Regions from separate parts of the Erwinia sp. SLM-02 genome, predicted to be linked through region 2. Evidence: predicted binding sites of a transcription regulator. Region 2 holds the regulator's gene; each other region holds the start of a gene.

Region 1 (3,148 bases), 800 kb from region 2:
GCAGTGGAGACGCCTTCACAACCGTCGGGGATAATCTGATTGATGCTTTCGCGCAAAATCACTTATGCTTTGCCGCTTACACATGCAGGAGATGAGTCATGACCAGCGAAACTCGCGGGCGGGGAAGACCACGAAAAACAGAAAGCACCTATGCAGATACCCGCAATGATCTGATCCGCAGCGGACTTGAACTGCTGACGCAGAATGGTTTTCTTTCGACGGGAGTCGATGCCATTGTCAAAAATGCCAGTGTCCCTAAAGGCTCATTTTATTATTACTTCAAGAGCAAAGAGGAATATGCACAGACCGTTCTTGATGCCTATGACAGTTTCTTCGAGCATAAACTTAAAAAACATCTGCATACACCATCCTGCGCCCCCATGTTACGTCTGGAAAATTTTATCCACGATGCCTGTGACGGGATTAATAAGTATGACTTCACCCGGGGCTGCCTGGTGGGAAATATGATGCAGGAGAGCCCGGGGCTTCCGCCGTCCTTTATTAAACAGCTACAGGATATTCTTGAGCGCTGGCAAGCTCTGGTTGCGGCCTGTCTGTTCGATGCCTTATCGTCCGGTGAGATATGCTCAGAGATGGATGACAAACAGCTGGCGGCCATTTTCTGGAGTGGCTGGGAAGGTGCCGTAATGCGTGCCAAACTTTATTGTTCAACCCAACCTGTGTACGATTTCTGGCGTTTTTTCAAAACGTCCGTACGTTATCAGCCAGCTCAGGATGAGACGGCCAAACGGTAAAAAGAGAGGCCGATACCGGCCCCTTAGTCGATCAGTAACCCCGTATCTTTACTTAGCAGCATTGAATGACGGCCCGGCCGCGAATTCCGCCATTCAGAAGTTTTTCGGCCACATTGATGGCCTCACTGAGCGGATATACGGTGGTCAGACTATCCAGCGTGGATTCTGGTAAATGCTTTAATACCTGCTGCCAGATCGCCGCTCTTTTCTCTTTCGCGAACATGACGCTGTCAATCCCTTTCAGCGTGACACCCCGCAGGATAAACGGAGCCACATTACCCATCAGGTTCATACCCTGTGCCATGCCGCAGGCTGCAACAATGCTGCCATAGCGCACCCCGGCGCAGGCATTACAAAGCGTGTGGCTGCCAACGGTATCAATAGCGGCAGCCCAGCGTTCTTTCTGTAACGGTTTGCCAGGCCTGGACAGCTCGGTACGATTAATAATATCGGTCACCCCGACCGTTTTATAGAGCCATGCGGATTCTTCCGGACGACCGGTAGACGCGGTCACACGGTAGCCCATCGACGCAAGGATCATGGCCGCAATGCTGCCGACCCCTCCGCTGGCACCGGTAACCAGTACCGGCCCATCTTCAGGCTTAACACCATGATTCAGCAGCGCGTCGACACACAGCATTGCGGTAAAGCCAGCTGTCCCGATTGCCATTACGTGTTTGCTGTTTGCGCCAGCCGGCAGCGGCGTCAGCCAGTCCCCTTTTACCCGTGCTTTTTCGGATAGCCCACCCCAGTGTTTTTCGCCTACTCCCCAGCCGGTCAGAAGAACTTTATCGCCTGCCTGAAAATCCGGATGTGAGCTGGCGGACACAGTACCTGCAAAATCGATACCCGGCACCATCGGGAATTGACGGACGATGGGGCCGCGCCCGGTAATGGCCAGGGCATCTTTGTAATTGATGGATGAGTAGTCGATATTGACAGTTACATCCCCCTCAGGCAGCTCACTTTCAGCGGTTTCAACAAAAAATGCAGAGTAACGACCTTCTATTTCATTGATTAATAAATATTTAAACATTTTTACCTCGTATGTCCGGTTGTATGGCTGTCATTATTCAGGAGTATAATAAAAATATTGACCGATCGTCTAATAAACATCGCTACTATCCCAGCGTTTTGCCGATATGCAAGAGTTGTGAGTTTATTCATTGCATTACCGGATGCATTTTTGATCAGAATCAAACTGAAGCACTGATGGATAACTGTTGCGGTATGAACGAGGGGATTTTGATAACTTACTCTGATGATTTTTTGATAACCGTTAGCCTGCTGCCAACAAAAACGGGGGCCAAAAGGCCCCCGTCTTCACAATCATCAACGGCACATATTACATGTGGCTGATCATTGCATCGCCAAACTCTGAAGATTTCAGCAGTTTAGCGCCGTCCATCAGACGCTCGAAGTCATAGGTCACGGTTTTGGCGTTAATTGCGCCTTCCATGCCTTTAACGATCAGGTCTGCGGCTTCGAACCACTCCATATGGCGCAGCATCATTTCTGCGGACAGGATAACGGAACCTGGGTTCACTTTATCCTGGCCTGCATACTTAGGTGCCGTACCGTGGGTGGCTTCGAACAGGGCGCATTCGTCACCGATGTTTGCGCCCGGAGCAATACCGATACCGCCAACCTGTGCCGCCAGGGCATCAGAGATGTAGTCACCGTTCAGGTTCATACAGGCAATAACGTCATACTCGGCTGGACGCAGCAGGATCTGCTGCAGGAAGGCGTCGGCGATCACGTCTTTGATAACGATCTCTTTGCCGGTGTTCGGGTTCTTGATTTTCACCCACGGGCCGCCGTCGATCAGCTCGCCGCCGAACTCTTCGCGTGCCAGAGCATAGCCCCAGTCCTTGAAGGCGCCTTCGGTGAACTTCATGATGTTGCCTTTGTGAACCAGGGTCACGGAATCACGGTCGTTAGTGATTGCGTATTCGATGGCCGCACGAACCAGGCGCTTAGTACCGGCTTCAGAGCACGGCTTAACGCCGATACCACACTGCTCAGGGAAGCGAATTTTCTTCACGCCCATTTCGTCACGCAGGAACTTGATCACTTTATCCGCTTCCGGCGTGCCCGCTTTCCACTCGATACCGGCATAGATATCTTCGGAGTTTTCGCGGAAGATCACCATGTCGGTATCTTCAGGGCGTTTAACCGGGCTTGGCGTACCGGTGTAGTAACGAACCGGACGCAGGCAGATGTAGAGGTCAAGCTGCTGACGCAGCGCAACGTTCAGGGAACGAATACCACCACCGACTGGGGTAGTCAGTGGGCCTTTGATGGCCACGCGGTAATCTTTAATCAGATCGAGGGTTTCCTGCGGCAGCCAAACGTCCTGGCCGTAGAGCTCTACCGATTTCTCACCGGTGTAA
Region 2 (3,148 bases):
TGATACAGCGCAAGGCAGATGGCGTCCAGCAGGGTGGTTTTCCCGGCGCCGGTGGGGCCGGTGATGGCAAACAGCCCGTTGCTGGCGAAAGGCTCGGCGCTAAAGTCGATTTTCCATTCGCCTTTCAGCGAGTTCAGATTCTTAAAGCGTAAGGTTAAAATTTTCACGGCTGCTCCTCGTGGCGCACGGCTTCCAGCGTCTGCGCAAACAGCGCTTCAGCGCGCGCCAGCCGCTCCGGTTCACCTTCCTCCAGCGCCAGGCGGCGGGCAAACACCTCTTCAACGCTGAGTTCGCTGAGGGTTTCATTATTCTGCCGGGCGATAACCCGTTCACGCTGTTCGCGGCTGCGGCGAAGCAGCACCACCTCCACCGGCAGCGACTCGGTCAGCTGCTGAATACGGCGCTGAAGTTCGCTGAGCCAGTCATCGGTGACGATCTCAATATCCAGCCAGATTAACTTTTCCTGCGGATCCGGCTCCAGCGCGGCCAGCTGTGCTTCAATCTCCTCCAGCGAGCCTTTAATCATCCGCATCGGCTGGAACAGTGGGATTGGCAGCGGGGTGACCTGGCTCAGCGCTCCGTCGGCAAAATCTACCACGAAAACGCTTTTCTCTTTGCCCAGCTCATCAAAGCTCAGCGGGATGGGCGAGCCGCTGTAGCGAATGTGTTCGCTGTTGGCAACGCGCTGGGCGCGGTGGATATGGCCGAGCGCAATATAATCCGCGGGCGGGAAGGCATCGGCCGGGAAGGCGTCCAGCGTGCCGATGTAGATATCGCGCACCGCGTCGCTTTTGGTTACGCCCAGGGTGGTCAGATGCCCGGTGGCAATCACCGGCAGCGTCAGTTTGAGGGCGGCCCGCTGCGCCAGCGCCTCCTGCCAGCAGCGTTGATAATGATCGGTGATGGCCTCCAGCAGGGTTTGCTGCTTGTCGCGCCCCGACTGGCCGCTCTGGCTACGCATAATGTCACGCGGACGCAGGAACGGAATGGCGCACAGTATCGCCCCCGGCTTGCCGTCGCGCGTATTGAGCACCAGCACCTGGTCGCGAATATCGTCGCTGGCGGCGGCGATCACCCGGGTATTGAGGCAGGCCAGCAGCTCGCGCGATTCATTCAGGGTTGCCACCGAATCGTGGTTGCCGCCCAGCACCACGAGCTGGCAGCCGGTCTGCTGTAAATTCACCACGAAGCGGTTATACAGCTCGCGGGCATAACTCGGCGGCGATCCGGTATCAAAAATATCACCGGCGACTATAATCGCATCAGCCTGCTCCGCTTCCGCCTGCTCCAGCAGCCAGTCGAGAAAGGCCTGATGTTCAGCCGCCCGGCTTTTGGTATAGAAAAACTGTCCGAGATGCCAGTCGGCGGTATGAATGATGCGCATGTCACTCCCTGCATAGCCTGATGATGTTGCGGGGGATTATAAACGCTGTTGCTGTCAACGGGGCAAGTGATTGCCGGCGGTCAGGATGAAATCATCCGTACTGCTTTTTCGCTATGCTCCCGATTCCAGGGGTGTTTTTTTCATAAAAGTGTCATAAAACTGACGCATAATGACGCCGCATATCCCCCGTGACAGCCTGTCACATTCGCAGGAGCAATAATGGCTAAGCGTATTTTGGTAGTTGAAGATGAAGCCCCAATCCGCGAGATGTTGTGTTTCGTTCTTGAACAAAACGACTATCAACCTATTGAAGCTGAGGATTACGACAGCGCGGTCAGCCTGCTGATTGAACCCTGGCCGGATTTGATTCTGCTGGACTGGATGCTGCCGGGCGGCTCCGGCATTCAGTTTATTAAGCATCTGAAGCGTGAAGCGATGACCCGCGATATTCCGGTGATGATGTTAACGGCCCGCGGTGAGGAAGAAGACCGCGTGCGTGGCCTGGAAGTGGGTGCCGACGACTATATTACCAAGCCGTTTTCACCGAAGGAGCTGATGGCGCGTATTAAAGCCGTGATGCGCCGTATTTCACCGATGGCGGTGGAAGAGGTTATTGAGATGCAGGGGCTGAGCCTTGACCCGTCCTCTCACCGCGTGATGTCGGATACCCAGCCGCTGGAAATGGGGCCGACCGAGTATAAGCTGCTGCACTTCTTTATGACTCACCCTGAACGGGTTTACAGCCGTGAACAGTTGCTAAACCACGTCTGGGGAACTAACGTTTACGTCGAAGACCGTACCGTTGACGTGCATATTCGTCGCCTGCGTAAAGCCTTAGAGCTGACCGGGCACGATCGCATGGTACAAACCGTTCGTGGAACAGGTTACCGTTTCTCTGCACGCTACTGATCGTTCGCACTGGAGTCTGAACCGTGTTGGAACGCCTCTCCTGGAAGAGATTATTTCTGGAGCTGCTGCTCGCCAGCCTGCCCGCGCTATTGCTCGGGCTACTGGTCGGGTATCTGCCCTGGCTGCTGTTAGTCTCAGTGCTCTGCGTGCTGGGTTTCCACTTCAATAACTTACTTCGTCTTTCCCACTGGCTGTGGGTTGACCGCAGCATGACCCCGCCAAGCGGACGGGGCAGCTGGGAACCGCTATTTTATGGCCTTTATCAGATGCAGGCGAGAAATCGCCGCCGCCGCCGCGAGCTTGGGCATCTGATTAAGCGCTTTCGTAGCGGTGCCGAATCGCTGCCCGACGCGGTGATCCTGACCACCGAAGAAGGGACGATTTTCTGGTGTAACGGCCTGGCCCAGCAGATGCTGGCGCTGCGCTGGCCGGAGGATAACGGCCAGAATATCCTTAACCTGCTGCGCTATCCTGAATTTACCCGCTATTTACGCCAGCGCGATTTTAGCCGCCCGCTGACGCTGGTGCTGAATAACCATCGCCATATTGAGTTCCGCGTGATGCCCTACAGCGAAGGGCAGTGGCTGATGGTGGCGAGGGACGTCACCCAGATGCATCAGCTGGAGGGCGCACGGCGCAACTTCTTTGCCAACGTCAGCCATGAACTGCGCACGCCGCTCACCGTGCTGCAGGGCTATCTGGAAATGATGAATGACTCGGTGCTGGAAGGTGGAGTACGCGACAAGGCGCTGCACACCATGCAGGAACAGACGCGAAGGATGGACAGCCTGGTGAAGCAGCTGCTGACGCTGTCGCGTATTGAAGCCGCTCCGGCGCTGGATCTGCAGGAGAAAG
Region 3 (3,148 bases), on a different contig from region 2:
GATCATCACCATAAAGCCACCGTCCCAACCAAAGTAGTCAACGGTGTATCCCACGATAGCGCTGGCAGCAACAGAGCCACCCAGATAGCCAAACAGCCCGGTAAAGCCTGCGGCAGTACCCGCCGCTTTTTTCGGTGCCAGTTCAAGGGCATGCAGACCGATCAGCATCACAGGACCGTAAATCAGGAAGCCAATGACCATCATGCAGGCCATATCCACGCCGGGATTCCCTGCGGGGTTCATCCAGTAAACAATCGTCGCGATGGTCACAAGCGTCATAAAGAAGACGCCGGTAGCGCCACGGTTACCTTTGAACACTTTATCTGACATCCAGCCGCACAGCAGGGTGCCTGGAATACCCGCATACTCATAGAAGAAATACGCCCACGAGGATTTATCCAGCGTAAAGTGTTTCACTTCTTTCAGATAGGTAGGTGACCAGTCAAGAACCCCGTAACGCAGCAAATAGACAAACACGTTTGCCAGAGCGATGTACCACAGCAGTTTGTTCGGCAGAATGTACTGCATGAAAATCTGTTTTGCGGTCAGCTCTTCTTCATGCTTTTCATCATAGTCCGGTGGATAGTCATTTTTGTATTCTTCAATCGGAGGCAGACCACAGGACTGCGGTGTATCGCGCATCAGAGCAAACGCAATAATCGCAATCAGGATCGCGCCGAAGGCCGGCATATAAAGTGCGGCTTTCCAGTCATTAAACCAGGCCATGCCCAACAGGAACAGCAGCGGAGGAATACCACCACCCACATTATGTGCGCAGTTCCAGACGGAAACGATGCCACCTCGTTCTTTCTGCGACCACCAGTGCACCATTGTACGGCCACACGGAGGCCATCCCATACCCTGGAACCAGCCGCACAGGAACAGCAGAACGAACATCACCATGATGCTTGACGTTGCCCAGGGGACAAATCCCATAAACAACATCACCAAGGCGGCAAGAATCAGCCCGGCAGGCAGAAATACGCGTGGATTTGAGCGGTCGGAAATCGAACCCATAATAAATTTCGAAAAACCGTAGGCGATGGAGATACCTGACAGGGCAAATCCTAAATCACCACGCGAAAAACCCTGCTCGACAAGGTAGGGCATCGCCAGCGCGAAGTTTTTACGCACCAGATAGTAGGCGGCGTAACCGAAGAAAATCCCCAGAAAGATCTGCCAGCGGAGCTTACGGTACAGCGGGTCAACGCGGCTGGCATCAACGCGTGGCTGATGTGCTGCGGGTTTGAAAATACTTAACATCATGGCCCCCATGGCTCAAGTAACGATGTTCACGCCTGGCTATGTTGAAAAGTCAGCAATCTTTCATTAGAAAAATGTTCCTTTTCGAAAGCATTATGGCGATATTCGAAAAAATCTTGGTAACTAGGGGCGCGAATGTTACATTTTTATGACGAAATGGCTATATCTGCATCATTAAATGCAGTGATATTTTCGGATGTGAACTTTATTTTGTGACCAGCGTCACGCTGGTGAGGCCGTATCCGTTAGAATTCACGAATGCTGGACGTGTATACGCTGAATGAAAACGTATTTCTCAGCAAAATTTTATCCATGATAAAAAAGCGGGATTACAGCAGTGTCTGTAACGCGGCTAGGAAAGGGGAACACCCGATCGTGCTGCTATCATCGAAATTTATGACAATACTCGCGTCGCCGATGTGAATGACGTTGACGGGACGATCATCCGACAGATACTGGAGTTTTCAGGAAAGTTGAGGGGATCATAATTTAATAATTTTAATAAATTAACGCCTGAGACAGACGTTAATCGATTGAATTAAATTAAATATTTATTTTTTAGCCGGACGTATTTTCATCGCGAGGCCTTTCAGAAAATTGCGCAGGATCTGATCGCCACATTCGCGATAGTTTTTGTGACCCGGCTTGCGGAAGATGGCGCCAATTTCGGATTGTCCTACCGCAAAATCGGCGCTTTTCAGCAGTTCAATAATATCGGTTGTTTTTAAATCGAAGGCCACGCGCAGCTTTTTCATGATGATATTGTTGGTCATCTTGCGCTCAATTGAAGGTACCGGCGCTTCTTCACTTTTTCCACGGCGTTCAAAAATCAGACCGTTAAGAAAATAACCCATAACGACATCCGGGCAAGGGCGGTAACCTGGCTCATCTTCTTTTTTCAGGAAGCTGTGCACTTCGGCTTCGGCTACTTCGCTCTCTGCCAGCGCCAGAATGCTCACCACTTTTGCATCGCTCAGATCCAGCATGTAACGCACGCTGCGCAGGACATCATTATTCGTCATAAACACTCTCTTAATTGAAACTATTGCAGTGAGCGCATTATAGAGCCAATTGAGCGGTTAAACAGGAAAAACCGCCGGTCTTCGCCGGCGAAATGCGTCAGGGATGGGTAAATGATGTCGGCAAGGGTGTTCCAGGACGTGAGGCATCCCGGACCCGGGGCAAATGATCGCAGGCGTGCTGCCGTGCGGAACGAATAAAGGCTTCCACGACCGGCTGACGTTGTTCTCCTTCACGTACCGCGGCGTAAAGCCTGCTCCACAGACCTTCACCGAGCGTTTTGGTGACGATCAGGCCCTGATGTTCAAAACTCTCCACCACCCAGTGTGGCAGGGCAGCAATGCCCATCTGTGCGGAAACCATCTGAATTAACAGCAGGGTGTTATCCACGCTTTTCAGCGCCGGGCTGACGCCCGCGGGCTGCAGGAAATGGCGCCAGATATCAAGACGCTGGCGCTGTACCGGATAAATGAGCAGCACTTCACTGGCCAGATCTTCCGGCGAAATATGGTCCACGCTGGCCAGAGGGTGGTCAGGGGCCACCACCAGTCGTACCTCGAAATCAAACATGGGTGAATAGAAGAGGCCGCTGCGCGGCAGAATATCAGAGGTCAGCACGATATCCAGTTCGCCCTGCTGAAGAGCGGGCTGCGGGTCAAACGTCACGCCGGATTTAAAGTCCATCACCACCTGCGGCCAGCTCTTACGGAAATTATTCAGCGCCGGAGTCAGCCACTGAATACAGCTGTGGCATTCAATAGCGATTCTCAACGTGGTCTGGTGCGGCTCATGGCAGGCCTGCAGCGCCTGCTGAATTTGTGGCAGCACCTGCTCGGCCAGCTGCAGCAGAATATCCCCCTGTGGC
Region 4 (3,148 bases), on a different contig from region 2:
AGCGGCCTGCTGGTCCCCGGCGATACCGGCGATAGGAATACGCGTACCGCCTTTACCACCGATGTTGGTCTGGCCGTACACCTCGGAAGAGGATTTCACCTCTGGCAGCATTTCACGCGGAATATCAAGGATTTCCAGCATGCGCTGATCCCATTCCAGCTTGTGAATGTTAAACATCATGGTGCGTGAGGCATTAGTAAAGTCGGTGATGTGTACCCGTCCCTGCGTCATTTTCCACACCAGCCAGGAGTCGACGGTGCCGAACAGCAGCTCTCCGCGGCGGGCGCGCTCACGCGAGCCTTCCACGTGATCGAGGATCCACTTCACTTTGGTGCCGGAGAAGTACGGGTTAATCACCAGGCCGGTTGTGTGCTGGATATACTCTTCCAGGCCTTCTTTCTTCAGTTTTGCGCAGTAGTCAGCGGTACGTGGGTCCTGCCAGACGATCGCGTTGTAGATCGGCTTACCGGTTTCTTTGTCCCAGATGATGGTGGTTTCGCGCTGGTTGGTGATACCAATTGCCGCAATCTCATCAGAACGAATATCCGCATGCGCCAGCACCTCGACCAGCGTGGAGCTCTGTGAAGCCCAGATATCCATAGGATCATGCTCAACCCAGCCCGCTTTTGGGTAGATTTGCTGGAATTCGCGCTGCGATACCGCAACGATATTGGAGTCATGGTCCAGGATTACCGCACGTGAGCTGGTAGTTCCCTGGTCGAGCGCAACGATATATTTTTTCTCTACGGTCATAATTTTTTCCTGATGAGTTCAAGAGTGATACCCGCCGAAACGGGTATAGCAGGATTACGCTTTACGCTGTGCAGCGCGCTGTACCACTTCGTCCTGTTTTACCGCGGTCTGGCCCGGCAGATTGCGGCCGATCAGAGAACGGTAACCAAATGCTCCAACGATTGCACCGAGCATCGGTCCGAAGATAGGGACCAGGAAGTACGGAATATCGCGACCGCCGGTGAAGGCCATGCTGCCCCAGCCTGCGAGTGATGCGAACAGCTTAGGACCGAAATCACGCGCCGGGTTCAGGGCAAAACCGGTCAGCGGACCCATCGCGGCACCAATCACGGCAATCAGCAGGCCGATTAACAGCGGGGCCAGAGGACCGCGCGGCAGACCATTGCCGTCGTCGGTCAGTGCCATAATCAGCGCCATCATTACGGCGGTGATCACGGCTTCAACCAGGAATGCCTGCCCCACGCTAATGTGCGGGTTTGGGTAGGTTGAAAACACGCCGGCCACGTCCAGGCTTTCGACGCTGCCGCGCACCAGCTGGTGGGTCTGCTCGTAGTCGAGGAATAAATTGTAATACAGGCCGTACACCAGTGCAGCCGCGCAAAACGCGCCGGCTATCTGAGCAATGATATAGGGAACCACTTTACGCCCATCGAAGTTGGCAAATAACCAGAGGGCAATGCTGACTGCAGGGTTGAGATGCGCACCTGAGATGCCCGCGCTGAGGTAGATCGCCATGGCAACGGCAATGCCCCACACGATGCTGATTTCCCACTGACCAAAGCCGGCACCAGCGAGTTTTAATGCAGCGACACAGCCTGCACCAAAGAAGAGGATGGTCGCGGTACCAAGAAACTCGGCGATGCATTGTCCTTTAAGTGTGCTTGTTGCATGACTCATGTTGAAATTCCTGAAGGCGAGTTAAGAGTTTACTATCTTCGTTTTCTCATTCCCTGAGCCGCCCAAGTCTGTTGTAGGGCTGATGTAAATTTATCGTTAACGAGCATAAACGAGAAATAGCGAAATCAAAAGTTGTGTGCTGTGTCATAAAAATGAGCGAATTCGCGTGTTTCTGGCGCGTACTAATCACGATGTTGCGCGTTTAAGCGGTAACGAAATGCGAAAATATTTAACGCGGGGCCAATCGTCGTCGGTGAAAATGTTACGCAGACCAGGTCTACGCTGAAAATTGTTACAGACTGCGCCCCATATGGCTTAGCCGCTGGACTTGCCCTGCGCGTCTACTTACAATCGAAGGATCGTTGTTATCCGCGGAATGTCGGTTCACTCCTTATCCCTGCGGCTAGCATCATCAGCGCCCTGCGATTAGGAGAGGTTATAGATATGTCATTTGAAGTATTCGAGAAACTGGAAGCAAAAGTGCAGCAGGCGATTGATACCATCACGCTGTTGCAGATGGAGATCGAAGAGCTTAAAGAACAGAATGGAAATCTGAGTCAGCAAGTTCAACATGCTGCTGGCAACAGTGAAGCGCTGGTTCGTGAAAATCAGCAGCTAAAGGAAGAGCAGCATGTCTGGCAGGATCGTCTGCGGGCATTGCTGGGTAAAATGGAAGAGGTTTAAGGTTTCACTTTTATAAAGTGAATCTGCAGAGAGCGGGTGCCATCGGCACCCGTTTTTGTATTCGCTATTCGAGATCGAGCGGGTCTTCTGACAGGATCATGCCGGTGTTATCGGCATACAAATGATCGCCAGAGAAGAAGGTTACGCCACCGAAGTTAACGCGCACATCGCTTTCACCAATGCCTTCACCTGCCGCACCGGCGGGAATAGCTGCGATGGCCTGAATGCCAATATCCAGCTCTTCCAGGTCGTCTACCTGGCGCACTGAACCGTAAATCACGATGCCTTCCCACTCGTTCTGGACCGCCAGCCTGGCCAGGGCAGCGTCAACCAGCGCGCGGCGAACGGAGCCGCCACCGTCGACCAGCAGGATCCGCCCACGGCCGTTCTCCTCGAGCAAATCATAAAGCAGACCGTTGTCCTCGAAACATTTTACCGTAATGATTTGCCCACCAAACGAGGTGCGGCCACCAAAGTTTGAGAAGAGCGGTTCCACGACATTCACATCTTCATGATAGATGTCGCACAGTTCTGAGGTATCGTATTTCATAGGATTTCGTCTGTTTGCTACAGGAAGCTTAAGTATATCGCTTAATCATCACTGTTGGCAAAATCATCAATTGTTAAAAGTTGCGATGGCTCAAGCACATCGCGTTTAGCTGAGCAGCAGCCCAACGGCAAACAGCACGTTGATCAGCAGTGCCGTTTTGACCGTTCTCACCAGCAGCGGGCGCATCGCCATCGCGCTGGATTCATGCAGCACATAGCGCATCTGCTGCCACAGCAGCGGCACCGCCAGCAGGAACAGCCAGCC

What was found. The regulator PhoB, encoded in region 2, activates phosphate uptake and scavenging genes when phosphate is short. The targets are predictions, from matches to a motif close to CTGTCATAAAACTGNCNNAT.
Region 1: a site for PhoB is predicted at 1,819-1,838, ahead of acuI (acrylyl-CoA reductase (NADPH)). Genes of this name have one in related genera too.
Region 3: a site for PhoB is predicted at 1,399-1,418, ahead of glpT (glycerol-3-phosphate transporter). Genes of this name have one in related genera too.
Region 4: a site for PhoB is predicted at 1,792-1,811, ahead of PGH32_RS23545 (MIP/aquaporin family protein). Genes of this name have one in related genera too.

Annotation. Positions count from the first base shown of each region.
Region 1 covers NZ_JAQISN010000001.1:916,605-919,752, reverse strand. Annotated here, with positions in the region: gene acuR (acrylate utilization transcriptional regulator AcuR) at 99-755, shown strand; gene acuI (acrylyl-CoA reductase (NADPH)) at 808-1,791, opposite strand; gene icd (NADP-dependent isocitrate dehydrogenase) at 2,101-3,148, opposite strand, start outside.
Region 2 covers NZ_JAQISN010000001.1:112,139-115,286, forward strand. Annotated here, with positions in the region: gene PGH32_RS00580 (AAA family ATPase) at 1-167, opposite strand, end outside; gene sbcD (exonuclease subunit SbcD) at 164-1,384, opposite strand; gene phoB (phosphate response regulator transcription factor PhoB) at 1,604-2,293, shown strand; gene phoR (phosphate regulon sensor histidine kinase PhoR) at 2,317-3,148, shown strand, end outside.
Region 3 covers NZ_JAQISN010000007.1:57,807-60,954, forward strand. Annotated here, with positions in the region: gene glpT (glycerol-3-phosphate transporter) at 1-1,263, opposite strand, end outside; gene PGH32_RS23980 (DUF1456 family protein) at 1,815-2,285, opposite strand; gene metR (HTH-type transcriptional regulator MetR) at 2,383-3,148, opposite strand, start outside.
Region 4 covers NZ_JAQISN010000006.1:102,042-105,189, forward strand. Annotated here, with positions in the region: gene glpK (glycerol kinase GlpK) at 1-753, opposite strand, end outside; gene PGH32_RS23545 (MIP/aquaporin family protein) at 808-1,650, opposite strand; gene zapB (cell division protein ZapB) at 2,095-2,334, shown strand; gene rraA (ribonuclease E activity regulator RraA) at 2,399-2,884, opposite strand; gene PGH32_RS23560 (1,4-dihydroxy-2-naphthoate polyprenyltransferase) at 2,990-3,148, opposite strand, start outside.